DNA from 3 places in the Paenibacillus spongiae genome. Region 2 is predicted to be linked to each of the others. Evidence: riboswitches for the same ligand, from Rfam matches in the RefSeq annotation. Region 2 holds a riboswitch; each other region holds the start of a gene.
What was found. Region 2 has a riboswitch for cyclic di-AMP ahead of L1F29_RS08100 (TrkH family potassium uptake protein). Riboswitches for the same ligand answer to the same signal wherever they lie in the genome.
Positions count from the first base shown of each region.

Region 1: linked by a shared signal. The riboswitch ahead of L1F29_RS02615 (hypothetical protein) and the one ahead of L1F29_RS08100 (TrkH family potassium uptake protein) in region 2 are both predicted to bind cyclic di-AMP.
Region 3: linked by a shared signal. The riboswitch ahead of L1F29_RS01190 (C40 family peptidase) and the one ahead of L1F29_RS08100 (TrkH family potassium uptake protein) in region 2 are both predicted to bind cyclic di-AMP.

Region 1 covers NZ_CP091430.1:581,374-592,315, reverse strand. Annotated here, with positions in the region: gene L1F29_RS02620 (hypothetical protein) at 331-1,719, shown strand; gene L1F29_RS02615 (hypothetical protein) at 1,786-2,187, opposite strand; cyclic di-AMP (ydaO/yuaA leader) riboswitch at 2,194-2,384, opposite strand; gene L1F29_RS02610 (hypothetical protein) at 2,764-3,333, shown strand; gene L1F29_RS02605 (helix-turn-helix domain-containing protein) at 3,428-4,315, opposite strand; partial or broken gene L1F29_RS02600 (P-loop NTPase family protein) at 4,572-4,884, opposite strand; gene thpR (RNA 2',3'-cyclic phosphodiesterase) at 5,602-6,222, shown strand; gene L1F29_RS02590 (hypothetical protein) at 6,231-6,395, opposite strand; partial or broken gene L1F29_RS02585 (IS3 family transposase) at 6,657-7,810, opposite strand; gene L1F29_RS02575 (sensor histidine kinase) at 8,390-9,511, opposite strand; gene L1F29_RS02570 (response regulator transcription factor) at 9,534-10,238, opposite strand; gene L1F29_RS02565 (transglycosylase domain-containing protein) at 10,448-10,942, opposite strand, start outside.
Region 2 covers NZ_CP091430.1:1,757,065-1,768,006, reverse strand. Annotated here, with positions in the region: gene L1F29_RS08115 (succinate dehydrogenase cytochrome b558 subunit) at 1-370, opposite strand, end outside; gene L1F29_RS08110 (LysR family transcriptional regulator) at 594-1,487, shown strand; gene L1F29_RS08105 (potassium channel family protein) at 1,620-2,279, opposite strand; gene L1F29_RS08100 (TrkH family potassium uptake protein) at 2,297-3,649, opposite strand; cyclic di-AMP (ydaO/yuaA leader) riboswitch at 3,732-3,930, opposite strand; gene L1F29_RS08095 (CPBP family intramembrane glutamic endopeptidase) at 4,174-5,787, shown strand; gene uvrC (excinuclease ABC subunit UvrC) at 5,866-7,827, opposite strand; gene L1F29_RS08085 (YqzM family protein) at 8,173-8,319, shown strand; gene rsgA (ribosome small subunit-dependent GTPase A) at 8,827-9,921, shown strand; gene L1F29_RS08075 (YezD family protein) at 10,269-10,481, opposite strand; gene L1F29_RS08070 (ABC transporter ATP-binding protein) at 10,512-10,942, opposite strand, start outside.
Region 3 covers NZ_CP091430.1:256,448-267,389, reverse strand. Annotated here, with positions in the region: gene speE (polyamine aminopropyltransferase) at 1-678, opposite strand, end outside; gene L1F29_RS01220 (transglycosylase domain-containing protein) at 1,228-3,327, shown strand; gene trpB (tryptophan synthase subunit beta) at 3,447-4,607, opposite strand; gene L1F29_RS01210 (YwhD family protein) at 5,284-5,832, opposite strand; gene L1F29_RS01205 (M1 family metallopeptidase) at 6,061-8,064, shown strand; gene L1F29_RS01200 (hypothetical protein) at 8,166-8,981, shown strand; gene L1F29_RS01195 (hypothetical protein) at 9,129-9,254, shown strand; cyclic di-AMP (ydaO/yuaA leader) riboswitch at 9,483-9,636, shown strand; gene L1F29_RS01190 (C40 family peptidase) at 9,641-10,141, shown strand; gene L1F29_RS01185 (hypothetical protein) at 10,279-10,704, opposite strand; gene L1F29_RS01180 (DEAD/DEAH box helicase) at 10,941-10,942, shown strand, end outside.

The DNA.
Region 1 (10,942 bases), 1.2 Mb from region 2:
GTTACCATAAGTTGCTCACCTCATGCATTAAATATACAATACCCCCGGTGGGTATGTCAACTAGGTATTCATCTTATTATTTCCGTCCTCCGCTTGATGTTGAAAGCCTCGCAATTCTGATACAGTATATCCCTCGCCATAGTCGGTCATGCAGATTTCCCCGTTTGCCGGGAGAACGCTGCCGCTTGTGCGGCGGTATTGCATCCATTCAACCATTCAACCATTCAATTGATATATTGACAGCATAATTTGATGGATGGTAGAATTCACTAATCATTTCATACATATTCACTTGGAATTAGAACATTTTCATTTATGGAGGGACTGCTTATGTTTAAAATGATTTCCGCGCCAAAAGGACTGCTCGCAGCCGCTTTATCCGTTTCCCTGCTGCTCGCAGCGCCGGCTCCGGCCGTATTGGGCGCTGCCGGACAACCATCCGTCTCTTCCGCTGTGCTTGATCAGACGACGAATGAATATGCGCTGTTTCTTCAGGAGAAGTTCGGCGTTCAATTGAAGGATTCGCCAACGCGTGGGGACTTCATCCAAGCGGTTGCGCGCATGCTGGTCTTTCCGCCGGATGGCGGGAAAGCGGAGGTTGCCTTCAGCGACCTGAAGCCTTCCAGCCCGTCCTATACGGCGGCTGCCACGCTGTTCCAGCAAGGCATTCTTACCTCTTCAAGCGTTGCTGCGGACCAGCCGCTCACCTCTCTGCAGGCTGTCTTTATTGCCGTTAAAGCGGCGGATCTGAAGGAGCTGGCCTACTCCTATCCGAAGGAGAAGGTCGCACAATCCCTGTCCGCGATTGCCCTGCGCATCGAGGATTTCACATCGCTTACGGCCGCTCAGGAAATCGCCGCCGCCAAAGACGCGGGACTTATCGACCCGGCGTTCTATGCGGAGCTGAAGCCGAACAAGCCCGCCTCGAAGGCATTTGCCGAGCAGCTGCTCGGCCGTGTGCTGGAAGCCAAGGGGCAATACAAACATTTTATCGCAGCGACCTCGGATCCCGCGATTTATGCCAAGCTAACCGATGCGTACCGGACCTCCGACATCATCGCGGCGCCTGAGCTGGAAGCGGTCGTGAACGGCGCATTGGAGCAAGGGCTTGTCACCGGCTACAACTTGAAGGACAGCCGTTACGACCCCAATTTCGTGGACTCGCTGACGATCACCTACGGCCATTCCGATCTGAAGCATGCCATTCAATTGATCGGGCTGCTCCGCAGCGAAGGCATCGAAGCTAACGTACAGTTCGAGCCCAAGACGTCAGCCTTCGTTCATCTTCGCGAATGGGGCGAGCCGACGCCGTCCAGCGACTACCAATACAAGAAGCTGGCGAACGGCAATTATATCGCTTCTGCGAGAGAGTATGACATCGCCTTCGAATTCAAGAGCGCGGCCGATAAAGAGCGGTTCCAGCCAATTGTTCTGAAATATGCGAAGAAGAACAGCGACGACGTATCCGGACTCATCGCCGGCTCCTGGTGGCAGCCGCTGTACTACTCGCTTACCGAGCTGAAGGAATACGACGTCATTACCAACAACAAGATTACCGGCAGCGGATCGTATTACGCGCAGTCGTTCTCGCTGAATAAGGATTCGGAGGCGATCGTCGCCGGCTTCAAGAAACTGGATCCGGAGGTCAAAATCAGTACGTACACATTCTGGGTCGACCGTCCTTTCCACAATTACTTGGCGGGCGACGACTTCAAATAATAGTTGAGTATACTAGAAAACCCGGCCATCGCTTGGCCGGGTTATTTCATTGAGCGTCTGGATGATCTAACTCTTCGATAATAGCAGAGATAAATCTCGGCCATGCGAGTGGATGATGTAATTCGCGCCGAGCCCTTTGTAGACGAGCCGCGGCTGCATGCTGTGCGTAACGACGTAGACCGGATCCGATGTCCAGCTCCGGCAAATTTGAAGGTAGCGGCAGCATAAATTCAGGCTTTTCTCGAATAGGTAGATGCTCCCGATCGCTATTTCCGGTACGATCCACGTTTTCTCCTCGTTCGTGTTTACCGTTACGATCTGCGACACCCCAAGCTCCAGCATGCGATCATATTCATTGCGATTATTGACGATCGCCACAAACGGAATTCCCCTGCATTGCAGCAGCTTAATAAACGCTTCACCGGCCGCATTAGGCGCCGATACAAGTATCGCTTCACGACTATTCATATTCTGTCCGCCTCTCTTCATACGCTTACGAGGTTAGCTGACGGATTCGGGCGCGAGAGTCGCCCTATCCGAAGACGCACGCTGCATATGCGCATCTTCGGAATTCACCCCTCATGAGAATCGGCCGTGCCGCCACGGCCATTCCCACTGTATCGGTTCCCCCGTTTCCCTGTACGGAAACTCAGCGATTTGAAACTTATCATTTATTGATGGATACTCAATACTCGTATCGTACGCCCGGCGAATATCGTTGTAAAGATGCGGTTAAATGATTCTTATTGGAATTTTCCATCTCTACGATTGCTTTCTTTCGATTTCTCTCAATATCTCGGTCATTCTCTTATTTTCTTATTATGTCAACTTATTGAATTAAGCTGCGCCTGAGGGAGAACGGTCCCGCTGCGGTCGAGATAAACCTTCTTTTTCCCCCTTCCATCCGCATTAATCGCCTTTAATTGGCTTAAATCAACGGCAAAGTTATTTTACAAACCTTGCACGGTAGCGTATCATTCGGAATATGCTACCACCCGGACTGGCATTGACCCGGGTATACAAGAATGAGGAGAGAATGACCTGATGGACGATCGATTGTATGGGATTGAGCTGTTTCAATTCGATATTCAGCGCTGCTATCATCAAGAGAGAGGCGAGCTCGAGAACTGCCGCTACGGCCTGCTAAAGATCACTTGCGGCGGTCAAAGCGGCTGGGGCGAGGGCATCATGTCGGTCGGCAGCCCCCGATTCGATTTCATGCATTGGGCTTCTTTTCTGTTTACGCTAAGAAGGATGCCGATTCAAGATGCGCTGGCGATGCTCAGCTCCCCTCACTTGTCATGGGAAGCGTCTCAACTCGAGCTGGCGGCGCGGACGCTATCGGAATTGGGCGCCCGGCTGCAGATGCGGCAGCTGGCGGGGATGGCTCAAGACAAGGTCTCCTACCCCATTGCCATCGGCTCAGGCATTCTCCCTGACGCCGGCTTACAGGAATTTTATCGCGACAATTATCCGCCGGGCGGATACGAATCGGACATTCAGACGCGGCCGACGATACTCAGCAAGCACTTGGGCTGCAAATACGGCACTGGCTCTCAGGAGGATGTGGACCGTCTGTTTCATGTCTCGCGTGCTTATCTAGCCGTGCTGTAACGGTCAGCTGTGTCTATACATAGACGTTAGCGGCAAAGAAGAAGAGGAATCCGGGCGATCGGATTCCTCTTCTTCTTCCTTGCCGCATCTCACCTTAGGCTTCTTCAAAATCCAAATTCACCGGATGCAGCGGGAGGGACTCTTCAGCCTCGCTGTCCGTGGTCGGCACCCGTTCATCTACGATGTCGAACCGGAAGCCGTCCACCCATACGCTTCCGCCTCCATGGAGCAGAACGCCGAATGCTATCGCGCCGCTCTCAGCGGGAACATCCAGGATCACTTCATACTGATTCCAATCCAGCGTTCCTTTGATCGGACGGTTCCCCATATTATCGAAGCGCAGCATGTCTCCGTTCTCATGATCGATACGCATCCACAAGCCCGCCCACCCGCTCACTTGATCCGATTTGACGAATGCCGTGCATTTGAGCCGCTTGCTTCTATATTCCTGGGCCTTGAACATCTGCATTAAAGTAACGAAACCTAGGCTGCTGCCCGTCTTCGAACGCAAGCGTCCGGCAGCGCGGCCTTGATGCACGACCCCACGATCGGCAGTCACCTCGTATTCTTCGATATTCTGTCCGGTTACGGTCCAGCCTTGGGGTACTGATTTCATGAACATGCGGGTTCCTCCTTCGCGAATTAAGGTTGCCGAATACTTCCGGTATTCACCGGGCGCCATGGCAAACATTTTTTTGAACGCCCGGGTGAATGCTTCTTGAGACTGAAAGCGGTACTGAAGCGCGATATCGAGTATCCGCTTGTCCGTATAAATAAGATCCAGCGCGGCACGCGTCAATCTTCTCCGGCGCGTATAGTCCGCGACCGTAAATCCCACCATGGTGTTGAAGATGCGGTAAAAATGGGCGCTGGAAAATACGGCCTGCTTCGATAGCTCCTTCACTGTGATCCGCTCGGTCATGTGCCGCTCGATATAATCGAGGGACTTGCGGACCATGCTGACGTATTGGCTGTAGCTCACTTCCGCTCTCCCCTCCGCTTGTTTCGGCTTGTTATAAGCATAACAGGCCTGTTTTCGTCTGTTTTGATCTTTTTTATCGTCTTATCCATACCCATCCGATCGTCGGCTCACTGTATGTTCTACGTTCCGGCTTCATTATGGACGCATTTAATACGGTCGGTATGCTTAAGAAGCAACCATGGCGAAGAGGCCGCCCGAATGATCGGCGCGGCCTTCTTGGTCATTTTTATCGAAGATGGAGTCCCTTGAAAACGGCTTAGATGGTATAGCTGGCGTACGGACTCTCTGCATCTGCCCGCGTCGTCAGGACGCGGTCGAGAATAAGCTTCTTGTAGCGGGCAAAGCCGCTGTCATGCTCTCGCGGGCGTGCCAGCGCGATGCCGGTATCCAGCGTAATCCCGCCTTGCTCCACGAGAAATAACCCAGTCAGCCAACGTTACGGCTTCGCTGACGTCGTGCGTGACCAGCACTGCGGTAATCCCTCGCTCCCGCCACAGCCGTTCGATGAGCTGCTGCATCTCGATCCTGGTCAGCGCATCCAGCGCGCCAAGCGGCTCATCCAGCAGCAGCTTCGGGCTTTAGTGCGAGCTAGGCTGGGAAGCTTCTAGACCGATAAGGCGAAGTGAGGTGCGCCATCTGCTTCACCCTTGTCTATCACGAGCTAATGGGCCTTCGGGCTTCCTGAGATAATCACTGCTCTCGGCATACTTATCACCTTCCATGAATCGGATCTATAAATAAAAAGAGACCTCCCGCCGCTCCGTGTTAAGGAATGGGGGAATATCTCCGGTTATCCAGTCGTCCATCCTGCCTATTGTGTCGCTGTGTATGAGAAGATCGCGCTTAAACGCGTGTCTCTTGAGGTTGTTGGGGGTTATGCTTCATAGATGCGGAATGCGGAGGAAGCCGCCATGTACAATCTTCCTTGCGGAAGTATCGGTATAACGGCCTCCTTCTCATCGGTCAAGACCGTGGTCCGCATGCCGGACTGTTGATGAACTGAGTATATAATAAGTATTCATATCTGTCAACTATGAATTGATGTGGAGCTGCATCCAGCTGCCGCATGCCGCGTGCCGAATTCCAGGGCGCTCGCTTCTTTTTCCATGCCGCAAGCGTTTCAGGCTCTAGTCTCTAATTAAATCGGTTAGGGCGGAGCGTAATGCAGCCGTTCATTGTCACAGTTGCACAGGCAGCACTGTCCCATGATATGACAAACAGGAATGGGGTAAAATAGAGTTAATTGATTCCGTTCGCCAGCACTGCACGATGCGAGAAGAAGGAGCGTGTCTATTCTGTCTATAACGTCCGATGCAACCCAACGTCTGTTTGTCGCCGTTCCATTGTCAGCCGAATTCAAAGCCGCCGTGTCTGTATGGTGCGACACTAAAGTACGGGAGCTGCCGTTCAAGAAATGGGCTCATCCCGACGATCTTCATATTACGCTGCATTTTCTGGGCGACACCCCAGGCGAGCGTATCGCGGCAATCGAGCAGGCGGTTCGACATGCTGCATGCTCAACGGAGCCTTTTTCGCTTGCCATAGAATCACCCGGCACTTTCGGACGCCCTGACAAGCCCTCCGTCCTATGGGCCGGAATCGGCGGCGAGCTTGATGCGCTGCATCAACTGAACAAGCGGATCTTAAGCAGACTTGCTCCACTCGGATACGAGCCAGAGAACCGCCCCTACCATCCCCATCTGACGCTGGCCCGCGATTACAGGAGTCCTGTTCCTTTCGAGCCATCCATGCTGGAAAGCTGCAGAATACCCCTTACGGAAGACGGCGCTCCGCTCCGCTGGGCCGTTAACGATATCGTGCTGTACCGGAGCCGACTGCAGCGTCAGCCATTATATGAAGTTGTATCCCGCTTTCCTCTTGATTGCGATGCTGATGATATCACTTAACAGCCTCTCTAGATCACGGAAGCCAATAACGGCATAATCGCCGCGCCAACGTTAACAAGGCCGATCGTAATCCATAGAATGACGAACCGGCCCCGAATGACCTTCTTATCCGCGCAATAAAGCACGCAGCCTAGAAACAAACTACTACCGACAAGAAAAGCTCCCTGCAGCATGATAGGTTTCCCCCATTCGTAAGTACATGTACTAGATATTATTACTGTACGCGGGAGTCCTTAATCATTTGACTCTATTATTCTTATCATTTTCTTAAAAAAGATGGCTCAGGCCTAGTCGCGGACTAGGCCTGGGCGAAGGCGCTCCGCACAGGAGGGCGTTCGCGCGGGGCGTGCGGGGGCGCTGTAACGCCGTTTTTCGGTCTTACAGACGGAGCGCTAACTTGCGGTGTATCTCTGTCAAGAAAGTGGACACAGTTTTTAAGCGATCTGGAGTTGCTCATAGTACCTTTTCTCGGACTGATGCGGGGTCAGGTAGTGAATGGACGAATGGATCCGGATACGGTTGTACTCGAGTTCAATGTACTCGTAAATCGCATCGTATGCTTGCTTGCGGGTCTTGAAGGTGGTTTGGTAGATGAGTTCTTTCTTAAGGACACTGTGAAAGGCCTCGATGCAGGCGTTATCGTAACAATTTCCTTTTCGACTCATGCTTCCAATCATCTCATTCGCCGCCAGTCGCTCGCAGTATTCCGTCGAGGCATACTGTGAACCTCGGTCCGAGTGGTGGATTAACCCTTTCGGCGGCTTTCGATGTAAGACAGCCTTGTCAAAGGCGTCTAGCACCAGCTCCTTGGTCATGCGTTCGCCAAGTGACCAGCCCACGATCTTGCGAGAGTAAAGATCCATAATACTCGCTAGATATACCCAGCCTTGCCGCGTGGCAATGTAGGTGATGTCGGCTACCCAAACTCGATTGGGTGCATCCGGTTTAAACGCACGATTCAGCACGTTTTCAAACACCGCCATGTTGTGCTTCGAGTTCGTTGTTGCTTTTTGCTTCTTCACTGTAATCGAGCGAAGTCCCATGTCCTTCATGTAACGACTCACCGTTTTGGTGGAGACTGTCCAGCCTTCTTCGCGCAGCTTTTCAGCGATCTTATCGCTCCCATAACGTTGCTTGAAGCCATCGAAGTGGTGCCTGATGCGTTTCTTCAGCTTCTGACGGCGTTTCTCCTGCTCGCTTGGTTTTCGCGTGACCCACTTGTAATAACCGCTTCGGGATACATTCATGACACTGCACATCTTCTCAACACGAAACTGGAAGCGGTGTTTATGAATAAATGAGTAAATCAGTCTCGGTTTTTCGTGAAGAAGTGCATTGCCTTTTTTAGGATTTCATTCTCTTCTTGCAACTCGCGATTCATTTGTTCAAGTTTATTCAAACGCTCGTAGTCGACGAATAACTGGGACTTCTCCCCAGTATCGGCAAACTTCTTTCTCCAGGCGCGGATGGTACTTACCGGGATATCCAGCTCCTTTGAAACTTCAGACGGGGATTTCCCTGTTTCTTGCATGTGCTTTACGGTTTGACGTTTGAACTCATCATCAAAATGTTGGCGAATATCTCCCATGACACACCTCGACCCTTATTGTTAGTTTTATTGTAACAGGTCGCTACTACAGTGTGTCCACTTTCTAGTCTAGCTGCAGCGGCGCTCCTGTAAGACCCTTTTTGGGCGTTACAGGCTCCCAGGCGCCCAGGCACCGTCTCGGGCTGCGCGGTATGCGCTGTAACGCCGTTTTTCGGTCTTACAGACGGAGCGCTAACTTGCGGCGCTCCTGTAAGACCCTTTTTGGGCGTTACAGGCGCCCAGGCGCCCAGGTGCCGTCTCGGGCCGGGCGGGGCGCGCTGTAGCCGTTTTTCGGTCTTACAGACGGAGCGCTAACTTGCGGCGCTCCTGTAAGACCCTTTTTGGGCGTTACAGACGCCCAAGCTCCGTCTCGGGCCGCGCGGTATGCGCTGTAACGCCGTTTTTCGGTCTTACAGACGGAGCGCTAACTTGCGACGCTCCTGTAAGTCCCTTTTTGGGCGTTACAGACGCCCAGCCCAGGCATTCGCGTGAACCGCGTGGGCCGCGCTGTAACGCCGTTTATCGGCGTTACAGTCCGCCCCCCTGCACTGCTGCGGCGGCATCACCCGCCGCGCCAGCTTACGAAGGCTCCTCGCCCTTGTCCGCCTTCGGGAAGCGGGTCACGAACTCCGTCTGGCGCTTGTTGCTCGTGACGGTAATCGTGCCGCCGTGCAGCTCCACGATGCTCTTGGTGATGGCAAGCCCGAGCCCGCTTCCGCCCGTATCCTTCGAGCGGGACTTGTCCACGCGATAGAACCGCTCGAATACATACGGCAAATCCATAGCCGGTATCGGAGCTCCGTAGTTGCGGAAGGTTACGACGACATCCTGCTCGTCGGACGCGATCTCAATATCCAGCCGTTTCCCTTCCTTTGCATAGCGGATCGTATTCGTGAATAAATTCTCATACACCCGGACCAGCTCGTCCGAATCGGCCTGAATGTAGAGCGGCTCCGCTCCCGCTTTAATATGATAGGTCATGCCCGCCCGCTCGAACATCGGCACGAATTCATCGGCCAGCTGGCGCAAGACGCTGCCCACATCCAGCCGTTCGAAATGCAGCGGAATCTCATTACTTGTCACCCTTGTATATTCGAACAAGTCGTCGATCAGCTTCTTCAAGCTGAGCGCTTTCCCGTAGACGATATTCACGTAGAACCGGTATTCCACCTCATCCCGGCACCGGTCGTTCTCCATATATTCCAGGAAGCCGATGATCGACGTAAGCGGCGTCCGCAGATCGTGGGATACGCCGGTGATCAGGTCGTTCTTGGCCTTTACCGCGCTCCGTTCCTCTTCGATCGATTGCCTCAAGCGCTCCGCCATATGGTTGATAATATCCGCGACGACGCCGAGCTCGTCCGCGGATTTCACCGGAATCCGGTGCGTCAGCTTGCCGTCCGCGATCTCCCGCAAGCCATACGTGATCTCCTCGATGTAAGCGATGATGCTTCTCGAAAAGTAAAAGAAGAGAACCAAGAACAAGATCACGCCCGTGACCGACATCACCGGGATCGACCCGATATTATGAATCACCCAGCGCAGCAGGGTGGTTAAGAACCACGATGAAGTCGGATCAAAGTACAGCAGCAGTCCCGCCGCGTAATAGCCGATCAGCAGCACGAGACCGAGCGCCGACAAGCTGGCCAAGAAGGCAAACAGCACTTTCCACAGAAAGGTGCGCGCCAGTTTTCTATTCAAAACCTAAAACCCCTTCCGCAACCTAAGATAACTTATCGATTTTGTACCCGACGCCCCAGACGGTCTTAATATATCGCGGCTTTCGGGGATCCATCTCGATTTTTTCGCGTATTTTGCGGATATGCACCATTACGGTGTTGTTCGAATCCATGAACGTATCCTTCCAAATCTTCTCGTAGATATGCTCCATGCTCATTACGATCCCTTGATTCCGAGCAAGCAGCAGCAGGATCGCGAACTCGCGTGGCGTTAGTTTGACCGGCCGCTCGTCGACCGTCACCTCATGCGTCGAGACATTAATGACCAAATCGTCGATCTCCACGATATCTTCGCCCTGCGTTCGGTCCGATGGCGCATATTTGTGATACCGGCGCAAATGGGATTTGATCCGCGCGACCAGCTCCAGCGGGCTGAACGGCTTGGTGACGTAATCGTCGGCTCCGATGCTCAGCCCTTTGATTTTATCGACCTCCTGTCCTTTGGCGGACAGAAAAATAATCGGCATCTGGTTGCACTCCCTGATCTTCATGCAAGCGTCGAAGCCGTCCATCTCCGGCATCATGATATCCATCACGATCAGATCGACCGCTTCCTTGTCCAGAATGCTAAGTGCTTCTACACCGCTGCTCGCCGTATGCAAGGTATAGCCCTCGTTCAGTAAATAAATTTTCATCAATTGGATAATTTCCGGCTCATCGTCCACCAACAGGATGGTTTCGTGACTCATTATGCTGTCCCTTCCCTTACTCGTTCTTCTATCGGCCATCCCGGCCTCTCGTTCGCCTATTGCGACACTCTCTCTATTGTATATCGTCAAGCCAAAACAGCCTAGCCGCCTTCCAAGTGAAAAAAATACCGATATGCGGTCAATCAGCCGCCTCGCCGCGCACCGCGTCCATCGCAACACCGCGCGCCGGGAGCAGCGCGCGGTGCGAGCTACCGGGTTCCACGCATGATTGCAGCGAACATCCGGGCCGCCACAGCGCTGGAATCCGTCAAATAATTGTCACGGTTGCTCTGGTCGAAGCCCATCCATACCGCAGCGGTCAATTCGGAGGTATAGCCTGCGAACCAGAGGTCCCGGTTAGCCTTCTCCGTCACGCCGCTAAGCCCAAGCTGAGTCGTGCCCGTCTTGCCCGCGACCCATCTGCCCGGAAGCTTCGCCTGCTTCCCGGTCCCGGTTTCCACCGCGCTTCGAAGCATAGCCGTCATGGACGCAGCCGTCCCCTGGGACATAACCTGCTTGGCACGCAAGGGATGCTCATACACGACCCGTCCATGCGAATCCTTAATCATGCGGACCGCATGGGCTTGAACGAGCACACCGCTATTGGCGAATGCCCCGTAGGCCTGCGCCATCGCAAGCGGCGAGACGCCCTGGTGCAGTCCCCCGAGCGCCAAGCCCAAGCTCTCATCCCGGTCCCCGAGTTC
Region 2 (10,942 bases):
CGATCATGACTTGGAAGCGCGTCTGGTACAAGTGCCAGAATACGAAGATGAACGTGATAACGCCCGATATGCGCTGCAGCGTAAAGGCCCAGTTGCGCCCATATTGGAAGCGTCCTGTATTCAAGTTCGATTGGTAGGCGATATACAAGCCGTATACGCCGTGAAACAGCAGCGGCAGCCAGATGCCGAACAGCTCCAGGAAGAAGACAAGCGGCAGCCCGTTCAAGAAAGCTACACTGTCCTTGAATCCTTGCGGCCCGCCTTCGACAGCCGAAAAGTTCGTCAGCATATGTTCAACGATGAACAAGCTGAGCGGGATCACCCCTAGAAGGGAGTGAATCTTGCGCGATAAGTACGAATTTCCTTTCATAACATCTGCGTTCTCCTTTCAATACTGTGGATAGCTTTTTCCGTCACATTTTGTCAAGACACCAAGATTCATTGTACCCCCGACCCTTTACAGCGTCAACAACATAAGATGACACATTTTAGCCACACTTCACATCATACTCCTTTTATGCTTATAATGGAATTGCTTATTATCGATTAAAAGTTATAACTTATTTGCATAAGCAGCCTGAGGAGGGCATGAGATGATCCATGAATTGAACCTGTTCGCCGTCGTCGTCGATCAATCCAGCATGAATAAAGCTTCGACGCTGCTCAATATCTCTCAGCCCGCACTCTCCCGCAAAATCGCCAAGCTGGAGGAAGAGCTGGGTGTCGAGCTGTTTCGGCGAATCGGCAAAAGGCTGGAGCTGACGAGAATCGGCCAGCTGACGTACGAATACGCGGTCGAGGTACGGCAGCAGCATCTCCGCTACCTGCAGATGGTTGCGGAATACAAGGCCGCAGGCCGTACGCTGCTTACGATCGGAGCCAGCCTAACGACGCTGCAAACGACATTGCCCGACTTGCTTCACGCCTTGACGCAGCGGAGCCCGGAGCTGGACATTAAGGCCATTACCGGCAAGACCCATGAAATCGTCACCCTTGTCCGGGAGAAGAAAGCCGACGTCGGCATTGTCGCCTCCCAAATCGACGATCCGTCGCTAACCTGCATCCCGCTGTTCGACGATCACCTTATTCTCGTGCTGCCCCGCAATCATTTCATTATGGAGAAAGGGCTGCCTGAAATTCACGATCTGAACGGCATGCCGATGATTCTCTTCTCCAAGGGAACCTGGTACCGTATATTGACCGACGAGCTGTTCGAGAAATACCGGCTGCTCCCCGACGTTCGGATGGAGATCGATTCCTTCGAAGCGATACTGAGGCTGCTCCATACATGCCGGGCCGGAACCCTGCTCCCGAAATCGTATTTGCGGCCGCAACTGCTGGCGGACAATGATCTTACCGTCGTCTCCATACGCGAGCTTGAGGGAACGAAGCGGACAACGTCGCTCATCCATGCCGAACCGGAAAGCCTTAGCCCGACCGTCCGGCTGTGGGTCGAAGAGCTGTCTACCTTTTATAAACGCACTTAGCGCCGGGCAAAGCACTCCCTGCCAATATAATGAGAAAGGACAGCAGCCGCGAAACGCAGCCCTGTCCTTTATTGTTGCCATTTTTCACATCTGAATCCGCTTCTTTCATTAAATAGATGAATTGGCGAATTATTAAGAAACGGATTCCTCGAATTGCTCGATCTGATTGTTCGTTCCGATGACGACCATAATATCTTTCTCCGCAAGCACGTCGGTCGCTGCGGGAGCGATGATGATGCCGCTCGGTTTGTTGATCGCGACGATGCTGCAGCCGAACCGCGCGCGCGGATTAAGCTCCTGCAGCGATTTGCCGTTCAGGCACCGGGGGACCGCCAGCTCGGCGATCGTATATTCCTTGGACAGCTCGATATAATCAAGCAGGTTCGGCGATACAAGCTGATGCGCAACCCGAATCCCCATGTCCCGCTCCGGGTATACGACGCGGTCGACGCCGATCTTCTCCAGCACCCGCCCATGCAGCTCGCTCATCGCCTTCGCCACTACTTTCTTCACGCCCAAATCCTTAAGCAGAATGGCGGTCAGAATGCTTGCCTGAATATCGTCGCCGATAGCCACGACGCCGCAATCGAAATTGCGGGCGCCGAGCGAACGCAGCACTTCTTCATCGGTGGACTCCGCCACGACGGCATGGGTCAGAATATGGCTCATGTCCTGTACCGCTTCCTCGTCCTTGTCGATGCCGAGCACCTCGTAGTCAAGCTCGATCAGCTCGCGCGCCAGGCTCGAGCCGAAACGCCCCAGACCAATAATAAGAAATTGATTCGTCTTCATCCGCTTCTCCTACTTCCCTATCCAATCGTAATTTTGCCTTCTGGATACCGGAACAGTTCTTTTTCTGTACGTGGGCCGAGCGCATATGCAAGCGTGAGCGGGCCCAGCCGTCCGGTAAACATCATGAGTGAAATCACTATCTTGCCAAACATCGTCAGCTCCGGCGTTACGCCGAGCGACAGCCCTACCGTGCCGAAAGCCGAGGTCGTCTCAAACAAAATTTTGAGGAAAGCCTGATCCTCCGTCGTCGACAGCAGCATCGTCACAAATATGACCAGGGCGAGCGAAAGCAATGTAATCGTCAGCGCTTTAAAGATGCGTTCGCGCCCCAGCCTCATTTTGAACATAACGATATCTTCTTTCCCCCGAATCATCGCTATGACCGCACCGATCAAGGTGGCGAAGGTGGTCGTCTTGATTCCGCCCCCCGTCGATCCCGGCGATGCCCCGATAAACATCAGAATGACGATAAAAAATTGAGTGGCCTGCCGCAGCTGCGTCAGGTCGACCGTATTTGGGCCGGCCGTCCGGGGAGCCACCGACTGAAATAAGGACGCCCATATTTTGCCGTCCCAGCCGAGTGCTCCGAGCGTGTGTTCATTCGTAAATTCGAAGATGAAGATCACGATCGTCCCGATAGCAAGAAGCGCGCCCGTCATGGATAGCACCACTTTGGAGTGCAGCGTCAGCCGCTTCTTGTTCCGGAAGTCGATGACATCGGACATGACGATAAATCCGATGCCGCCCAGAACGATGAGCAGCATGGCGACAATATTGACGATCGGATCGTTCACATACCGGGTAAAGCTGACGAACGGCGTTCCGAACTGCCCGAACAAATCGAAGCCCGCGTTGTTGAACATCGACACGGCATGCCACACCCCAAAGTAGATCGCTTTGCCTAGCGGCATATCATAGGACCAGCGGATGGCGAGCAATACGGCTCCTACGGCTTCGATCGTCAAGGAATAGAGCAGTACTTTGCGAATGAGCCGAATAATCCCTTCCATGCTGCTCTGGTTCAACGCCTCCTGCAGTACAAGCCGTTCCTTCAGTGAGATCCGCTTCCGCAATATAATGGCGAACAAGGTTGACATCGTCATGAAGCCGAGTCCGCCGATTTGAATAAGCGTCACGATAATGATCTGACCGGCTGCCGAGTAATGGCTGCCTGTGTCAACGGTAACCAGACCCGTCACGCAAGTAGCCGATGTTGCCGTAAACACGGCGTCGATGAAGGGTGTTCGCGTGCCCGCTTCGGAAGCGAATGGCATCGACAGCAACAGGCCTCCAAGCAGGATGATGAGCGCGAAGCCCGTTACAAGGATGCGAGGCGGGGACCAGTGCGACAATTTGAACAGTGAAACCACAATCAGCCTCCACCCTATATTTAGTTCTGCCTGATTTTTGGGCACAAAAAAAAGCACTGGATGCCCAATGCTGTTCGCGATGAGTCCTGTTCCATACAGCCTACGAGGTTAGCTGACGGATTCGGGCCTGGAAAGGCAGCCCTATTCGCATGCTGCGTGTGGACGCAGACGGCAAAATTCACCCCTTGTGATCCGTTCAATGCCCGCCCCGTCCTGGCAGCTTGCAGCGGATAACAATTTGGTTCCCCCGTTTTCGACTAGAAATTCGGCTGAGCTATTCAATTCGTCCCCATTATAAAGCCAGATATTAAAAACACCAAACGGAAAACATATAGAAAATGAACCGAAAAGCGCCAAATAGCCGTAGCGGACGGCAAAAATCGAAGTCATCCTTGTTTTCTCCATCGATTATCTCGTCCGCATCACGAAATAAGCGGTTACATGGATAATTTCTGCATAGAATGTTATGGTACAAGTATATTTTCCTACTTGTGCCGTATCCATACCGTTGAAGAGGTGAGCTCATGTATCTAACAGACACGCAGCCAAATTGGAAGATGTATTCGTGGTTTGCCGCCATTTGCGCCGTCATCTATTTGGTTGTCCAAATCGTACCCGTGACCGCCGACGCATTCTTTGGCACGAGCAGCCAGCAGGTTATTAAGAAAAGCGAGGCCGAGCGAGCCGCCTCTGCCTTTACGCAGAGCCAGTTTAATCAAGTGCCGGACAACACGCATGCGGTTCATCAATCGAACAGCCTGCTGTACGGCTATTTGTCCAAACAACAGCGATTATCGGATTACGAGAAACGCTATGGCGCCAAACTCCCGACGGATACCTATCAGGTGTCGGCAAGTCTGCCTGACGGGAGCACACTGTTCGTCTATGTCCATATGGAAAGCGGTGACGTCGTCGCCTGGAACCATTACAGCGAGCAAAATCATATAGCCTCTCCCCCTGATAAGGCAATGGATGCCGCGATTGCTTTCGCCGTCAGTCAAGGATTTGCCAAGGAATCGATCCAGCAAGGCAAGAAACCTCTGGCTGATGGTACGATCCGGCTGTACATCAGCGGCCAGGACTTCGACGAGGCCAAGCTGCAGCTGTCCATCCGCACGGAAGAAACCTCCAGCGGGCAGACGGTTATCGCGGGCTATAAACCGGCTTTTGTCGTGCCGGCCCACTATGAAGCCTATGTGACCGAGCAGTCCAAATTCGCATCGATGCTGTCGCTAATCGGAAGCGTTCTGCTGTCGATCGTCCTCTTTATCCTCGCGATCGTATACGGCGTGTTATACCGCCGCCATACGTCATTCGTGAGGGGATTGTTATTGACGGGCCTATTTCTCGCGTTCTACCTGGTCAATAACATGAACATGACCGACGGGCTGATCGCCAGCTTTGGGGAGGAACCGGATGCTGCCGGGTATGCAGTCGTTGCGGTCGCTATCACCTGTATCATCACCGTCGTTATGGCCGCAGCCGTCTACTTCTCCCTTGTCGCGGGCGATGGCTTATGGCGCGCGATGGGCCGTAATTTATGGCCGCGTATGGGAGAGCCCGGATATGGAACGCATGTCTGGCGCAGTATGTGGCTGGGTTATTTGACCGCCTTTATATTGCTTGGCGCGCAGACTATCATCCTGCTCGTACTGGAGAAAGCAACCGGAGCTTGGTCGACGACGGACGTCACCCAGTCGCCCTACAATTTCGCAGCCCCATGGCTGCTTCCTCTGCTCGCCTGGTGCGCCGCCATTTCCGAAGAGGCTGTATACCGTTTCTTCGGCATCGGCATATTGAAGCGATGGCTGCGCAATACGTTCGTCGCTTCGCTCATTCCGTCCGTCATCTGGGCGCTGGGGCATGTGACGTACCCGATCTTCCCGGCGACAACGCGGCTGCTGGAGCTGACCATAATCGGACTTGCATTCAGTTATGTCTTTCTCCGTTACGGCCTGGTCACGGTCATCTTCGCCCATGCGATATTCAACAGCATTATGATGGCGATCTCTCTTATGTTCATGGGATCAGCGGTTAATATCTTCATGGGCGTCATCTATATCGTGCTGCCAATCCCAATCGCAGCGATTATCCGGTACCGGCACAACAGAACGCCGGTAAGAGAGATTAAGCTGTAGTCCGTTTTCGAAGGATGCGCATCTGCTTAACCCTTCGGATTTACTTAGATAGCGCAAAAAAGGAAGAGCCCGTTGGTTCTACGGCTCTTCCTTCAGCGCTTCTATAATTTGAGCGGCGAGCTTCTCGCCGATCGACAGAGGCCGGAAATCTTCGATTTCGGCTTCTTTTATTTTTTTGATGGAGCCAAAGTGCTTCAGCAGCGCTTTGCGCCGCTTCTCGCCGATACCCGGAATCGCGTCCAAGCGGGACGCAATCATCGACTTGCCCCTCTGTTCGCGGTGGAAAGTAATGGCGAACCGGTGAACCTCGTCCTGGATCCGCTGCAGCAAATAAAACTCCTGGCTGTCTCTGGCCAGCGGAACGATAACCGGCGGATCGCCGCACATCAGCTGCGCCGTCTTATGCTTCGCATCCTTGACGATTCCGCATACTGTGATGTCAAGGCCCAGCTCATTCTCAAGCACATCGAGCGCCGCCGAAATTTGCCCGCGTCCGCCGTCGACGACGATGAGGTCGGGCAGCTGCAGCCCTTCCTTCATTACCCGTTCATAGCGCCGGCGGATCACTTCGCGCATCGTTTCGTAGTCATCCGGACCTTGTACGGTTCGAACTTTGTATTTGCGGTACTCCTTCTTGTCCGGCTTTCCATCGGTGAAGACCACCATCGCGGATACCGGATCCGTGCCCTGAATGTTCGAGTTGTCGAATGCCTCGATCCGGCGGATACCCGGCATGCCAAGCGCATGCGCCAGCCCCTCCGATGCCTTGGAGGTCCGCTGCTCATCCCGCTCGATTAGCTGAAACTTCTCGTCCAGGGCCACTTTGGCATTGTCCACCGCCATGGCGACGACATCCCGCTTACGGCCGCGCTGAGGCATGAATACTTTCACCTTCAGCCACTTCTGCAATGAGGAGCGAATTTCATCCCCTGCCGAGCCGGGGGCCGCTTCCCCGTCATCCGGTTCATTCATGTCCGATGCAGCCGGACCCGGTACATCGGGGAGCGAAGCCTCTTTATCTGCGTGCACTTGTTCATCCTTCGGCTGGTCGGCGGCCTCTTCCGGCGCCGCCGGCAGCAGGATCTCCTTCGGCAGCGCCGGATTTTCGCTATAATACTGGGTAACGAACGTCATGAAATCATCGTAAGCTTCCCCGTAATAAGGAAATAGCGTGGCACGGCGCTCGATCATTTTCCCTTTGCGCATATACATGATCTGCACGCACATCCAGCCCTTGTCCGTAGCGAACCCGAATACGTCGCGGTCCATCGCGTCCGTGAGCGTAATTTTTTGCTTCTCCATTACCGCATCGATCGCAATGATTTGATCGCGGTATTCTTTGGCCCGCTCGAACTCCATCGCTTCCGCGGCTGCCTCCATTTTCTCTTGGAGCGTCCGTTTGACTTCCTCGTGTCCGCCATTGAGAAACCGGGTGATTTCATGAACCATCGCTTCATACGTGCCCGGCTCGACTTCAAATTCACAAGGGGCGACGCATTGTCCAAGATGGTAGTACAGGCACACCTTGTCCGGCAGCGTGTTGCATTTGCGCAGCGGATACAATCTGTCCAGCAGCTTCTTCGTCTGCTGTGCCGCGAATGCATTCGGATATGGGCCGAAATATTTGCCCTTATCCTTCACGATCCGGCGGGTTACCTCCAGCTTCGGATGCTTCTCGCTCGTAATTTTGATATACGGGAACGTCTTATCGTCCTTGAGCAGCACGTTGTAGCGCGGATGATACTGCTTGATCAGGTTGCACTCCAGAATGAGCGCTTCCATGTTGCTTGATGTGACGATATATTCGAAATCGCGGATTTCCGATACCAGACGCTGCGTCTTTCCGTTATGGCTGCCGTTGAAGTAGGAACGGACCCGGTTCTTCAGCACCTTGGCCTTCCCTACGTAAATGATGGTTCCTTCCCCGTTCTTCATCAGATAACAGCCCGGTTGATCGGGAAGCAGCGCCAGCTTGTTGCGAATGTGTTCCGACGCTTGCTTGCGTCCTTCATCAAAGCCCGTAAATTGGCCTTCTTCCATCCGTCTCCCCCTCCCTAAAAGCGAAACGCAATTCTATTTGTTCATTCCCTTTGTGCTTGGAAGCTTGTTGCTCCGGTAATTAAACACATATTTGGCTTTCGATTCGGATTTGTAAATTCGATAGTCCGACTGTTTCGTGAATTCGCTTTCCCGGTAACTTCGATAACACCGGTTAAAGTCACTCCCTTTATTGTAACATAGCCGGCGCAGTTTTGCGGTATGGTCCATCGTAGCCTGCTTTTTTGTAAATCGTTGTCTCATAATTGTCACAAGGCAGCTTTACATTTATTCGGATTGTTGGGTATACTAAGGGAAGCAAAGGTCGCCCGAGGAGGAAATTGTCACATGGAGAATGTTAGAGACCCGCGCGAACACGTAAACGAAGAACCCCGCAACGACTTTTTTGACGTTGCCATCGGTTTTGGCGGTTTCTTCGGGATCATGTTCGTCGTGTTCGCAGCTGCGGTAATTGTGAAATTCATCATTTCGTAATGAAATTGAGAACGAAGCTTCGGTCGCTTTAGCGGCTGGGGCTTTTTTTCAATATGCTCCGGCTCCGGTTGACAAACACGGCTTTGACGCATACAATAGCCATACAGATTATGGAAGGAGGCTGATGTAGATATGTACAACGTTCTTATTGCAGTACCCGAAGCGTCAATCGTATATGCAGCGGTCTCTCCCGGTATGGTCCACATAGTTGGATAAACGCTATTCGAGCTTGCTGCCTTTACTTTCGTAAGGGCGTGGCAGGCGTCGGATCGTCCTTCAACGCAACCATAGCCGAAGAAACCGCATTGGTTTCTTGCGGCTATTTTTTGTGCCTCTTCGCGGCTATCTATGATGTTCTCATGCGTCCCTCTTTGTTATAGGAGGGGTGTAAGAGTCGTCGTTCGAAAGACGGATGGGGTGCTCTAGAACAGCCGCAGGGAAACCGCCTGCGGTTTTTTGTTATGCCGTTCACACCCACAAAACAAATATGAGGAGCACACCCGACACATGACATTATTAAAATTAAAGCAAGAACAGCTAGCCCGATTGACTGCCTTCGGCTGGAACGAACAGCGGGAAGCCGAGATGGGAATGTACGGAGAATATGAACCGGCACGCGTTATTGCTCAGCACTCCAACCTGTACCGGATCGTAACGGGAAGCGGCGAGCTTACGGCAGAAGTATCCGGCAAGTTTCAGTTCGAGGCGGCGGCGCGAAGCGACTACCCCGCTGTTGGCGATTGGTTAGCCGTCAAGGAGCTGCCCGGCGAATCCCGGGCGATTATCCACGCCGTGCTGCCGCGCCGCTCGGCCATGATTCGCAAAGCCGCCGGACCTATGGTCGCCGAGCAGGTTATCGGGGCAAACATCGATGTGTTGTTTATCGTCAATGCGCTCAATGATGATTTTAACTTGCGCAAAATCGAACGTTACCTGGTGGCGGCTTGGGATAGCGGCGCCACGCCTGTCGTCCTTCTGACGAAATCCGACTTATGCAGCGACACTGCCGCAAGGATCGCGGACGTTGAAGCGGTGGCGCCCGGCGTTCCGGTCCATGCCATCAGCGCACTGCAAGGAGGCGGTATCGATGCGCTTGCTTCGTATATGCGGCCAGGCAGCACGATCGGCGTAACCGGCTCATCGGGCGTCGGCAAATCGACGCTGCTGAACCGGTTGGCCGGCGAGGAGCTGCAGCAGGTACAAGGCATCCGCGAGGATGATGCCAGAGGCCGCCATACGACGACGCATCGCGAGCTGTTCCCGCTCCCGGGCGGGGCGCTGATGATGGATACTCCCGGTATGCGGGAGCTGCAGCTATGGGAAGCTGACGAGGGCCGCGAAGAGGCTTTCGCCGATATCGAGGCGCTTGCCCTCTCCTGCCGCTTCCGCGACTGCCGCCACGAATCGGAGCTTGGCTGCGCCGTCAAGGCGGCTGTGCAGGACGGCTCGCTCGACTCCCGCCGGCTGGGAAGCTACCGCAAGACCGGCCGGGAGCTTGCCCATCAAGCCCGCAAGGAAAGAGCGGTCAGCCAGCGGCTGAAGAAGAACGCGGCGAAACGACAGCCGGCCGCTGGCCGCAATGACCGCTCGGTGGAGGATTGAAGCCCGGCTTCAATCCTCTATATATCCAGCGCTTCTGCACGGAGACGGCTTCATATGCACGGTGTGGCGCTTCACCCTGCTGCACCGTATTTGGTTGGATTACAGCAGCGATTTAGCTTTCACTACTCTTGCGCTGTCGGGCGCCGTAAGAGCAGAAAACGGACTTACAGCATCTCCCTCCAGCTTGAGGCAGTGCTGTAACGCCGTTTTTGGGTCTTTCAGCTGCGTGGTCGATTATACTGCGAGCAGCCGGCACTGTACACGATAAATAAGCGCCCCGTATACCCGGTGAATCCGAGTCACGGAGCGCAAATCAGCAGCCATTATATAATACGCAGCGGAGAAGGCTATCCTTTGACAGCCCTCAGCTTGTCTCCGCAGGTTTGCGCCGGGTCCTGCTGCTTGCTGGCCGAAGCGTCGAATCGTTTGCGCTCGGTGCGGTCGATCTGCACAATACGGCCGTCATGGATGGTTATCAATACCGATCCGTATTCCAGTCCGTTGACCTGTCCGGCAATGCGCTCCAGCCATTCTTGATCCAACATCAAAGGCTTAGCCATAGCAATCTCCTCCAATCAGGTATGAATGCATCAAATATGGACCGGCAGCGGATCCGACTTCAGGGGATTTTCCACCATCGATGCCGTCTGCTCGGTAACAAGATAGAGGCGATGGATGAGAACATGAACATCATCACCGGGCTGCAGCGGCTCTTGATCCAGAGACCGGTGGGCCGACAGCCGGTTTTCTCCCACCTGCACCTCAAGCTCCAGATGCGCGCCGCGGAAAAACACATGGCGGACTGTTCCCTTCGCAGCGGCAGACGGATACAGAAGCTCTCTCCGGCGTCCTACCTCGACGAACTCCGGACGGATAATGGCTCTGCTGCTTCCGCTTCCCATTTCAAGACTAGCCACATGCTCGAATCCGCGAAGAAGCTGAGGTTTCTCGATCACCGTGGACTGTCCGATAAAACCGGCGACAAACGCGGTCTCCGGCGCGGTATACACCGATAACGGGG
Region 3 (10,942 bases), 1.5 Mb from region 2:
CCCGCTCGGATAGGTCGGCACGTTCGCCCAGTAGACGCGCACGATCGGGAATACTTCCTTCACATCGCGGTTGACGCTCTCGATCAGATCGGCCTTGAACCACGGATTGTCCGTCTGAGCCACGAAGATCCCGTCATCCTTCAGCGCTTCGTAGATGCCTTGGTAGAAACCGCGGGTAAACAGGTTAACCGCGGGACCAACCGGCTCCGTGGAATCCACCATAATGACGTCATAGCTGTTCTTATGGTCATGGATGTGCATGAAGCCATCGTTCACGATCACTTCTACGCGCGGGTTGTCCAGGTCGCCCGCTATATTCGGTAGATATTTCTTCGAGTACTCGATCACTTTGCCGTCGATCTCCACAAGCACGGCCTTCTCGACCTGCGGGTGCTTCAGCACTTCGCGGATTACGCCGCCATCGCCGCCGCCTACGACAAGCACGTGTTTCGGATTCGGATGCGTATACAGAGCCGGATGGGCAACCATCTCATGGTAGACAAATTCGTCCTTATCTGTCGTCATCACCATGCCATCCAGCACGAGCATCGTGCCGAATTCTTCGGTCTCGATCATATCGAGCTTCTGAAAGTCAGTTTGTTCGCTGACATAAGTCTCTTTAATCTTGGCTGTGATGCCATAGCTGTCGGTTTGCTTCTCGGTGTACCATAGTTCCATGGAGATCCCTTCTTTCTTCGTTGTATGTGATGAAAATGTATGATCCGTCGCCGAACGTCCAACCTGTATTATAGTGGAATGACGGGGTGAATTCAAACGGAATTATTGTGCCTTCCGCACAGCCGATCCAACCTTGCCAATCCCGCCAAAGCCTTGATTTCATAACGTTTTGCGCCTATCCCTTTAAGGTCGTCCGCTTTCATGAAGATTATGAAAATCCGCCCATATATTCGAATCAACCTCGCCTTATAAGCAAAAAGAATGCCGACTGGCAATCTTGAGCTATAAATTGAACGATAAGGACGGCACCCCTGGTAAAGCAGGAAGAACAGTGCTGGATTCAAGAAACCTGGAATAGCAGGGACTTAAGATCATTCAGCTAGTGCAGCTGGTTATGTTTCATTCTTAAGATCAACTTGAGTCATTTCGAACCTTTAATCGATTCCGCGGCATCAAAATATTTCTCATCCCTCCGGATAAACGTGAATAGTCCTCTCTCTCATTTTCCATACTAAGGAAAATAAGACTGTCTACGCAGGGAGGATCCCCATGACCAAACCGAACTCCGGGTCGCCTGGCGGCAAACGCCGACTGCCCTTCCGCGTCAGCGCCGAACGGTGGATGCCGCTGCTGGGCCGTATCAAACGATGGTTCATCGTCGCAGGCTGCTGCATGGCGGTATTCATGATTGCCGCCTTCTGCTTTCTATTCTACTTGCGGCACCAGACGCTGCCGGCCTCTTCCATCAGCCAGACCTCGCAAATTCTCGACTTTCAAGGGAACGTGATCGATACGTTCCACGCCGGCGAGAACAGACAATCCGTTCCGCTTAACCGGATTTCACCCTATTTACTAGAGGCTACGCTGGCGATCGAGGATCAGCGGTTCTACGACCATCTCGGCTTCGATATGAAAGGGATGGCCCGCGCAGCGCTGGTCAATCTGGAGCATATGAAGGCCAAGCAGGGGGCTAGTACGCTCACGCAGCAGCTGGCGCGAAACCTTTATTTGACACACGAACGGACATGGAAACGCAAGCTGAAGGAAGCCATGTACACGATACAGCTCGAAATGCAATACTCCAAGGATGATATTCTGGGCATGTATTTGAATCAAATTTATTATGGTCACGGCGCTTACGGCGCAGAGGCGGCCGCCCAGCTCTATTACGGCAAGCATGCGGCCGATCTGACGCTCGCGGAGAGCGCGATGCTCGCCGGCATTCCGAAGGGGCCGAAATACTACTCCCCTTATATGGATATGAAGAATGCCAAGGACCGGCAGAGAACCATCCTGTCCATAATGGCCGATCAGGGCATCCTTACCGGGGTACAGGCCGAAGAAGCCGGCAATGAGCTTCTGCAGTTTCAGCCGCTGGGGACCAAGCAGCAGGGCGGCTTCGCACCGTATTTTCGCGATTATATCCGCATCATCGCCGTGGACCGGCTCGGCATCGACGAGCATCTGCTGAGCGAGGGCGGCATCCGCATCTATACGACGCTGGATTCCGAAGCGCAGCAGGCAGCCGAGGACGCGATCGGCCAGAGCATCCCGTCCGCATCGCAGCAGCAGGCGGCGTTAATATCGATTGATCCGCGAAACGGTTATATCAAGGCGATGGTCGGCGGACGAAATTATAAGAACAACCAGTTCAACCGCGTCTTCGCGGACACGCGTCAACCCGGCTCCTCGTTCAAGCCGATTCTTTATTTGACCGCCCTGCAGGAGGGCGCCATGTCGCCGATATCGCGGTTCAAGAGCGCGCCGACCGTCTTCACCTATGATGAAGGCCGCAAAACGTATGCGCCGCGCAACTATAACGATAAGTACGCGAAAGGCGAAATCGACATGCGGCAGGCGATCGCCAGCTCTGACAATATATACGCCGTCAGTGCCATCATGAAGGTTGGCCCGGAGAAGGTCATTGAGATGGCACGCCGCCTGGGCATCGATAACAAGATGGAGCCGGTTCCTTCTCTGGCTCTCGGCACATTCCCCGTCAGCCCGTTCGAGATGGCTTCCGCCTTCGGAACGATCGGCAACGGCGGCGTCCGAGTGGAGCCTACGGCCATCGTGCGGATCGAGGACCGCAAAGGCGAAGTGCTCTATCAGGCGAAGCCGGAGGAAAAGCAGGTGGTGAATCCCGCACAGGCCTATGTGCTGACAGGTCTTATGGAGAGCGTGTTCGATGCCGGCGGCACCGGTAACCGCGTATCCGCCATGATCAAGCGGCCCGTCGCGGGCAAGACCGGCACGACCGCGACCGACGCTTGGCTCGTCGGTTATACGCCGGAGCTGGCAACCGCGGTCTGGGTCGGTTACGACAAGGACCGCAAGCTCACGCCCGCCGAGGCGCACCGCGCTGCGCCGATCTTCGCCGCTTACACGGAGAAGGCGCTGGCGGCGATACCTCCGAAGATCTTCCCGGTACCGGATGGCGTGGTCAGCGTCTACATCGATCCGGCAACCGGCAAGCTGGCGTCGAATTCATGCCCGAACAAACGGCTTGAAGCATTCGTTAGCGGAACCGAGCCGACCGAAGTATGCGGCGAGCACGGTGACAAGCCCGTCTCGGCGGACGATGCCAAAGGTCAAGCCGAGCAATCGAAATCATGGTGGCAGCAGTTGAAGCGCTGGTGGAAGGATTAACGTAAAAGTGCTGCGGCATTCCGGGGATACCGGAACGCTGCAGCACTTTTTTAAGTATGCGAAAGGATATGTTTATTACCGTCCGATTCTTGGGACCGCATGCGGTCCATGATGCTTTTTTACTTAAGCATATGAAACACTTGCTCGACGTCCTTATCGCCACGTCCGGACAGGTTGATAATAATAATTTGATCCTTGCCCATCGTTGGGGCGATCTTCTTGGCATGGGCTACCGCATGCGAGCTCTCCAGCGCCGGAATAATCCCCTCCGCGCGGGACATTTCCTGGAATGCACCCAGCACTTCTTCATTGGTAACCGTAACATACTCCGCCCGTCCTGAAACTTTGAGGTGGCTGTGTTCCGGTCCAACCCCTGGATAATCAAGCCCGGCCGCAATGGAATACGTCGGCTGCGGATTGCCCTGCTCGTCCAGCAGCACCAGACATTTGAACCCGTGGAGCACGCCGGGCACGCCCTGCGTCAATGTGGCTGCCTTATCGGGCTCGACGCCGATCAGCTTGACGGACGGCTCGTCCAAATAGTGGGCGAACGCTCCGATCGCATTGCTGCCTCCGCCTACGCAGGCCAGCACGGCATCGGGAAGGCGTCCTTCCTTCTCCAGAATCTGCCGCTTGGACTCCTCGCTGATGACGGACTGGAAGTGCTTGACCATCAGCGGATACGGATTCGGTCCGACCGCCGAACCGAGCAGGTAGAACGTGTCGCGGTAGTTCGCGATCAAATCGTTAAGCGCCTCGTCGACCGCATCCTTCAGACGCCCCTGCCCCTTCTCGACCGGCACCACCTTGGCACTGAGCAGCTCCATCCGGAATACGTTGAGCGCTTGGCGGCGCGTATCCTCGAGCCCCATGTAGATGACGCACTCGATACCGAACATCGCACATACGGTCGCAGTCGCCACCCCGTGCTGTCCCGCACCGGTTTCGGCGATGACGCGCTTCGCGCCCATTCGTTTCGCGAGCAAGATCTGGCCCATCACGTTGTTGATTTTGTGCGCGCCCGTATGATTGAGATCTTCACGCTTTAAATATATTTTTGCGCCTCCCCACATCTCGGTGAGATGCTTGGCATAGGTCAGCGGATTCTCGCGTCCAACATATTCCCGGAGGTAATAACGGAATTCTTCATTGAATTCAGGATCGTCCTTGTACTTGAGGAATTGCGCTTCCAGATAATCCAAAACTTCCTGCAGCTCGGGCGGTACGAAGCTGCCGCCGAATTCGCCAAAGTATCCTTTCTCCACAACCTCTTGACTCATTGTGATCCAACCTCCATCAAATATGAATTCTCGTTCATTTCCAATCTACTTCATCTTAAGAAAAAACAACCGTATTTGTCAAAGACAAACCTGCAGTGAAAAAACGGACTTACAGGCGCGGATGGCCACCCGAGCTGCCGGGAGATAGTCATAAAGCGCAGCTGCCGCTCTCGTTGATTGCACATATACGCACCCACAGGCCTCTCAAGTGTGATGCACAAGCAAGGTACGAGCTGGTTGGGAAGTTCGATCGTAAGACGCGCTTTGGTTCCACCCGACTCACCTCGCAATGGTTCATCGTATTGAAGGTTTACTACATTGAATAAACATGCCGTCAACGAAACTCTGCCCCGAACGATGAACGTTCTAACACAGACAGCTGCCCGAAACGGACCTGCGACAAACTGCCGCTACGAAGCCGCAGCTCCGCTGCATGTTTCGGTAACTGGCAGTCAGCATCAGCAGACCAATATAAAAAAGCCTTCTACACCACGAATGAAGTGGCCGTAGAAGGCTCCGATAGCTTTGTTCCTTGGACTGCACCAACGAGGATATCGGCCCACCCCGTACGTACAGACAACGGCGGCAAACGATAACGAAGATGCTGCAGTCTGTTGTACGCGATATCTAATGTATCATCATGTTCAGCTCATGGCTGAGCCATGTTCTCAAGTACTTAAACGTCGAGCGCCTGCTTCAGCGTATCCGGCGAGTTCGCCCACCATTCCGCGTTATGCTCCATGAGCAGACCGCGCAGCGCCTTCTTCTCGTCCGCGCTCAGTTCGTCCAGAATATAGCGGCGCTTGAGGGCATAATCGAGATTGTTCACGTGCTGGGCAAGGATCTTCCATCCCTTCCGCTCCTCCGTGTCAATCAGCATCGGGCACGCCGTCGCGCCCGCGTAGTATGAACCTTCTTCATTGCGGTCTACCGCCACCCAGACGACCCAACAAAGCCGGCCGTTCGGCACATCCTCCTTGTTGGTGCTGAACCGGATCCGGCGCTCCACTTTGCTCTTCGCATGCATGGCGCCCGCATCGATGTAAGCTTCTCCGTTATCAATAATGATACATGCGACTTGACTCAGATCGATCGTACCCGCTCCGAAGCCGCCTTTGTGCTTATTATGGCTTACAACGTTCAATGAGAGCTGTTTCTTCTCCTTCTTCGGTTCCCCCGCCGCATTCTCCGGCGACTGGCCTTGCCCTTGCTCTTGATCGCTCATGCTCCTTATTCCCACCTTCCGCTATATTCAACCCGCCTGCTTCATGCAGGTTCGTCTTCATCGATGAACCATATTTCCAATGCGGCTTCCGATCTCTTAAGGTTGCCGAAATCCGCGTCCTGTGCAGCTTTTCTGCCTGTCCGCACATTAATTCCATTTTAGCTAATAATCCGCGAAAAGCAAACATATACATGCTGTAGATGCTTGTCAACGGGAGGGAATCGTTCAATGACGCCACGTCACGCCAAACGTTTACTGCTCTTTGTGCTCGCAGCCGTCCTGATCGGCGTAACGGCCCGGGAGGGATTCGGAGATGCCTGGCTTTCGCAATACACATATGCTTTCGCTCCTGCAAAAGCCAATACCGCTCCGCGCGCGAAGCCTGTCCCCCAGTCCACGCCCGAGCCGGACTCTGTCATGCAGCCCAAGCCCGTGGAGCTCAGCAAGAGGGTCGTCGAGTATCATATCGGCGTTCAGCTTGACGAGAAGAACAAGACGCTGCACGGCGAGCAGACCGTAACTTGGACAAACCCGGGCAAAAATCCGGTGTCCGAGCTCTATTTTCACCTCTATCCGAATGCCTTTCAGTCCAAGAACTCGACGTTCATGCGCGAATCGGGCGGCAAGCTCCGCAATGACAAAGCGACGCTGGCCAGCACCGGCAGCATGCGCATCGATACGCTCGAGACCACGGAGGGCAGCAGCCTCCTGCCCCGGCTTCATTACGTACAGCCCGACGACGGCAATACGAACGACCAAACGCTGGCCAAGCTCCGCTTGCCCGGTCCCGTACCGGCAGGCTCAAGCGTGACGCTGCGGATGAAGTTCGAAGTGAAGCTGCCCGAAGTCTTCGCCCGCATGGGCTATTCCGGCGATTTCGTAATGGCAGGGCAATGGTTCCCGAAGCTGGCCGTTTATGAGACAGCCGGCACCCGAGGGCGAACGACAGAAGGATGGAATGTTCACCAGTATCACGGAAATTCGGAGTTTTACAGCGACTTCGGCATCTACAGCGTCAAAATCAATGTTCCCGAATCGTATAAGGTTGCCGCAACCGGCTTCCAGACCAAACCGACCACCATTGCCAATGAACGCAGGACATACCAGTTCTACGCCGACGACGTACATGACTTCGGCTGGTCCGCTTCACCCGATTTCCTCTACACCGAGGAACCGTTCTCTACCGATGGCGTACCCGGCGTCCGCATCAAGCTCTATCTCGACCCGCATCACGCCGACCTGAAGGACCGCTATCTGCATGCCGCCAAGTCGGCGCTTGCCAAGTATGCGGAGTGGTACGGGTCATACCCCTATTCGACCCTCTCGATCGTCGTACCGCCCAAAGGCGGCAATGGCGCAGGCGGGATGGAGTACCCCACTCTCGTGACGGCGTTCTCGGCTGAGAATGCAAACCCCGGCTACGAGCTGGAGCGCACGGTCGTACATGAAATCGGCCATCAATATTGGTACGGCATGGTCGCGACCAACGAATTCGAGGAAGCATGGCTCGATGAAGGGTTTACTTCCTATGCCGAGGACAAATTGATGGAGAGCGTATACGGCGTTGAGCCCAATCTGCCGGTGGAGGCCAGCTACATGACCGACCCCGCGCCGCTCAAGCAATTATCCTGGTCCTACAACAGCCACAATCATTATGCGGAAAATGTGTACATGCGTGCCAAGCTGGTGCTGGTGGGCATTGAGAAACAGGTTGGCCCGCAGGCCATGCGGAAGATATTAAGAACCTATTTTCAGAAATATAAGTTCAAGCATCCGTCCACTGCCGATTTTCAGCGCGTAGTCGAGCAAGTGACCCGGACCAAATGGAATGAGTACTTCAGTCAATTCGTATACGGCAAGGAAATGGCCGACTACGCCGTAGAATCGGTCCATGTGCGTCCGGTTGAGGAAGGCGGGACGAAACTGTACGAATCGATCGTGCTAATCAAAAAACGCGGAGGAACCAACGGTCCGGTGCCGATCGTATTCCAGTTCGCGGACGGGACGACCATGCCCAAGACATGGGATGGCCATGAAACCCATGTCCAGTTCAAAATGGTGCATGCCTCCCCGCTCATCTGGGCTGCAATCGATCCGAAGAACGCCAACGTGCTGGACAATAAGCGCAACAATAATTTCATGAAGGCGGACCTTCCGGAGAAGACCCGGACGCGCTGGAACATCGCCGTCTCCAAATTTGTCGAGGGTCTGTTTACGTCGCTGGCATGGTAATCGTCCCTATGAAAACAGAGACCGGCGCGGGGCCGCCTAGCCGCCCCGCCCGTCTGCCGCTGTCGATCACGAAATAACCAGGAATGAAAGGAGGCGCTCGCGTGAGAAGCTATTTGAAGCAAGGCTGGCACCGAACATTAAAGCATTTTTACATTATTATTCTGCTGTTCCTCTATGAGCTGCTGTGGGGCTTTTTCTTATATCGAACGATCGAGTCGATCATTGTCCCGCTGCTTAGACGCTACCCCGATACGCTTGGCGTGGATAACGCCGTTCAGATGTTCTTGACGGAAGCCCAGTTCCAGCTGCTCAAAACCGACATGGTGCGCCCTTATTTGTGGCTGTTCGGCAGTCTGCTTGCGGGACGGATCATCCTGACGCCCCTCATAAACGCCGGTCTGCTGTATTCGCTCCACCATACGACGGATGAAGGCGGCACCAAATTTCTGCAAGGGATTCGGGCGGCGTGGAAGCCGGTGGCCCTGCTCTATTTTATGGAGACGATCCTAACGTTAGCACCTGCCGTATGGCTGCTCCCGCGGGCGCTCGATGTCCTTCTCTCGAGCCATTCGATTATCGAGCTCCTGCAGCGGACCGGCCCTTGGGCAGGAGGCTGGATCGCATGGGCGCTCTTGCTCCATCTGCTCTTTCTCGCGATGCAATTCGGAGCGGTATCGGGCGGCGGTGCCATGAAGGCGCTATGGAGCGCGCTTCGGCACATCTTCCCATTCGTGGGGATCTCCATCGTCATGTGGGCAATCGCGCTGCTGGCCGGCTTGACGGTAACCTCCGCCTCCATGCTGTGGGCAGGCCTGTTCGCGCTCATCTTGAATCAAAGCTACCATCTGGTGCGTACGATCATCAAAGTGTGGACGGTCGCCTCGCAATATGAGGTATGGCATTCGAAGCAGATATAATTCAATCGAAGCAAAGCAAATACCGTAAAGTTTCATCTGATTGAACATATGAAAACAAGAGGCTCAGCGGAAAGATTCCGCTCAGCCTCTTGTTGTTGCTCCTTCATGATGACGATCCGCTACGCAGGCGTAATAAAGAGGTACAGTATGTTCATAGCATCGTACACAGGCAATCAAAATCCGCTGTACGATTACGGCGGCATACCGTATAACGGCAAGCATCCGCAAAGAACACCGGCGCAGATGCCAGCGACAAGGCGCGGCCTTGCATAACGGCAGTCCAATGGAGGCGAGCCGGCTTCTCTCCTCTTCGATTGGCTTCTAGCAGAAACGCATATATCTCGAAAAATGATTTGTAAATGATCGCCTTTTCACTCTTCTATCGAAATTCGAATCCTTTACGGGCAAATTGCAAAAAAGTTGCACTCTTAGAATTCTAATTTGTGAACAAATTGTGAACTTAGAAGGGAAAAGATGAAAATAATCGAATAAATAGCGAGAATGAAATTTTTGCCGAATTCCCGCAAGGGAAACGGGGGAACCACTCTGGGTGAATTGATCCCGGCAGCCGGACGGACCGGATGCCTGAGGCGATCATAGGGAGACCTTCAACCGAACCCCACAGCTAACCTCGTAGGCATTGGAAGGGGTTTCTATCTTTGAAGAAGGTTTCCGCTCTGCTGGTTGGTCTGGCTTTATTGTTGACATTCCAAGCTGGAAGCGTTTTCGCAGATTCCAGAATGGATGAAGTCATCAAGGACGTAATCGGCACACCGTACAACTACGGTGGTACAACTACCAAGGGATTCGATTGCTCCGGATTTACGATGTACGTGTTCAAGAAACTCGGCGTATCGATTCCGCATGCATCCTCCTCCCAATCCAAGCTTGGCAAGAAAGTCGCGAAGAACGACCTGATCGCCGGCGACCTCGTATTCTTCAATACGAGCGGTAAAGGTATCTCTCATGTCGGCATCTATGTTGGAGACGGCAAGTTCGCGCATTCTTCCTCCAGCAAAGGCGTAACCATTAGCGGTCTCAGCGATTCCTATTACGTGAAACGGTATGTCACGGCCCGCCGCGTAATGAGCACCGCAACGTATACGAAATATGCCGACGAACCGTCTGACGAAGCAGTCGACGGCGTGGACGTGGATTAAGACGTAAATCGGCATCCTTCACGATGTCGAATTACACAATATAAGCCGCAGTGGTTGTCGATGATGACGAGCATTGCGGCTTTGTTGTTCTTCTTGGGACGATAGGCCCTGTAGTAACGCCGGCCGCCGACCGGAGATTACTCGCCGCGTACCCGGTATCTCACCCACCAGAACGTGCGGCCGACCTGTACGTCCAGCTGCGCAGCGACCGGAGCGAACATTTCGTGCAGCTCCATTGCCGACTCGCATCCCTCGCTCCGCCGGTCCGCGAGTACAGCCGTCGCGCCCGCGCCAAGCCGCTCGTGCCAGGCAGCCAGAAAGACCGGCCGTTCCTCGACCGGCATCTCCCCAAGACAGAAGCAGGCCAGCCCCGCTTCATACTTGCCGTCGACTCGGTTGAGCTCGGTTATGCGCACAGCCTTCGAGGCAGGCGTCAATAGACGGGGGGTGCGCGCCCCTGCCACCCGCAGAACGCTGCGTCCAGCCAGCGTCAGGCTCACCGCATCCTCTACCTGAACCCACTCGTTCCACCGTTCTTCCAAGCTATTCCGCCATCTTCCCATCCGATAACCTCCCGCTGCGCAGCAGCCATGATGTTACCTCTATACATATGACCGTCCGCTCGCAAACTGACCAAAAAAAGGTATAATGAATCCGTGAATGCCTGATCCCGCTTACCTTCTATTGGGTCCTGTTTAATGAGCCTGTTTGCATCAGCGAACGGTCGCACCTAAATATAGAAAACGACATGTAGAACTTTGCTTGCGAAACCATTAAGCCGCGAAGGAGCCGATGTCCCTT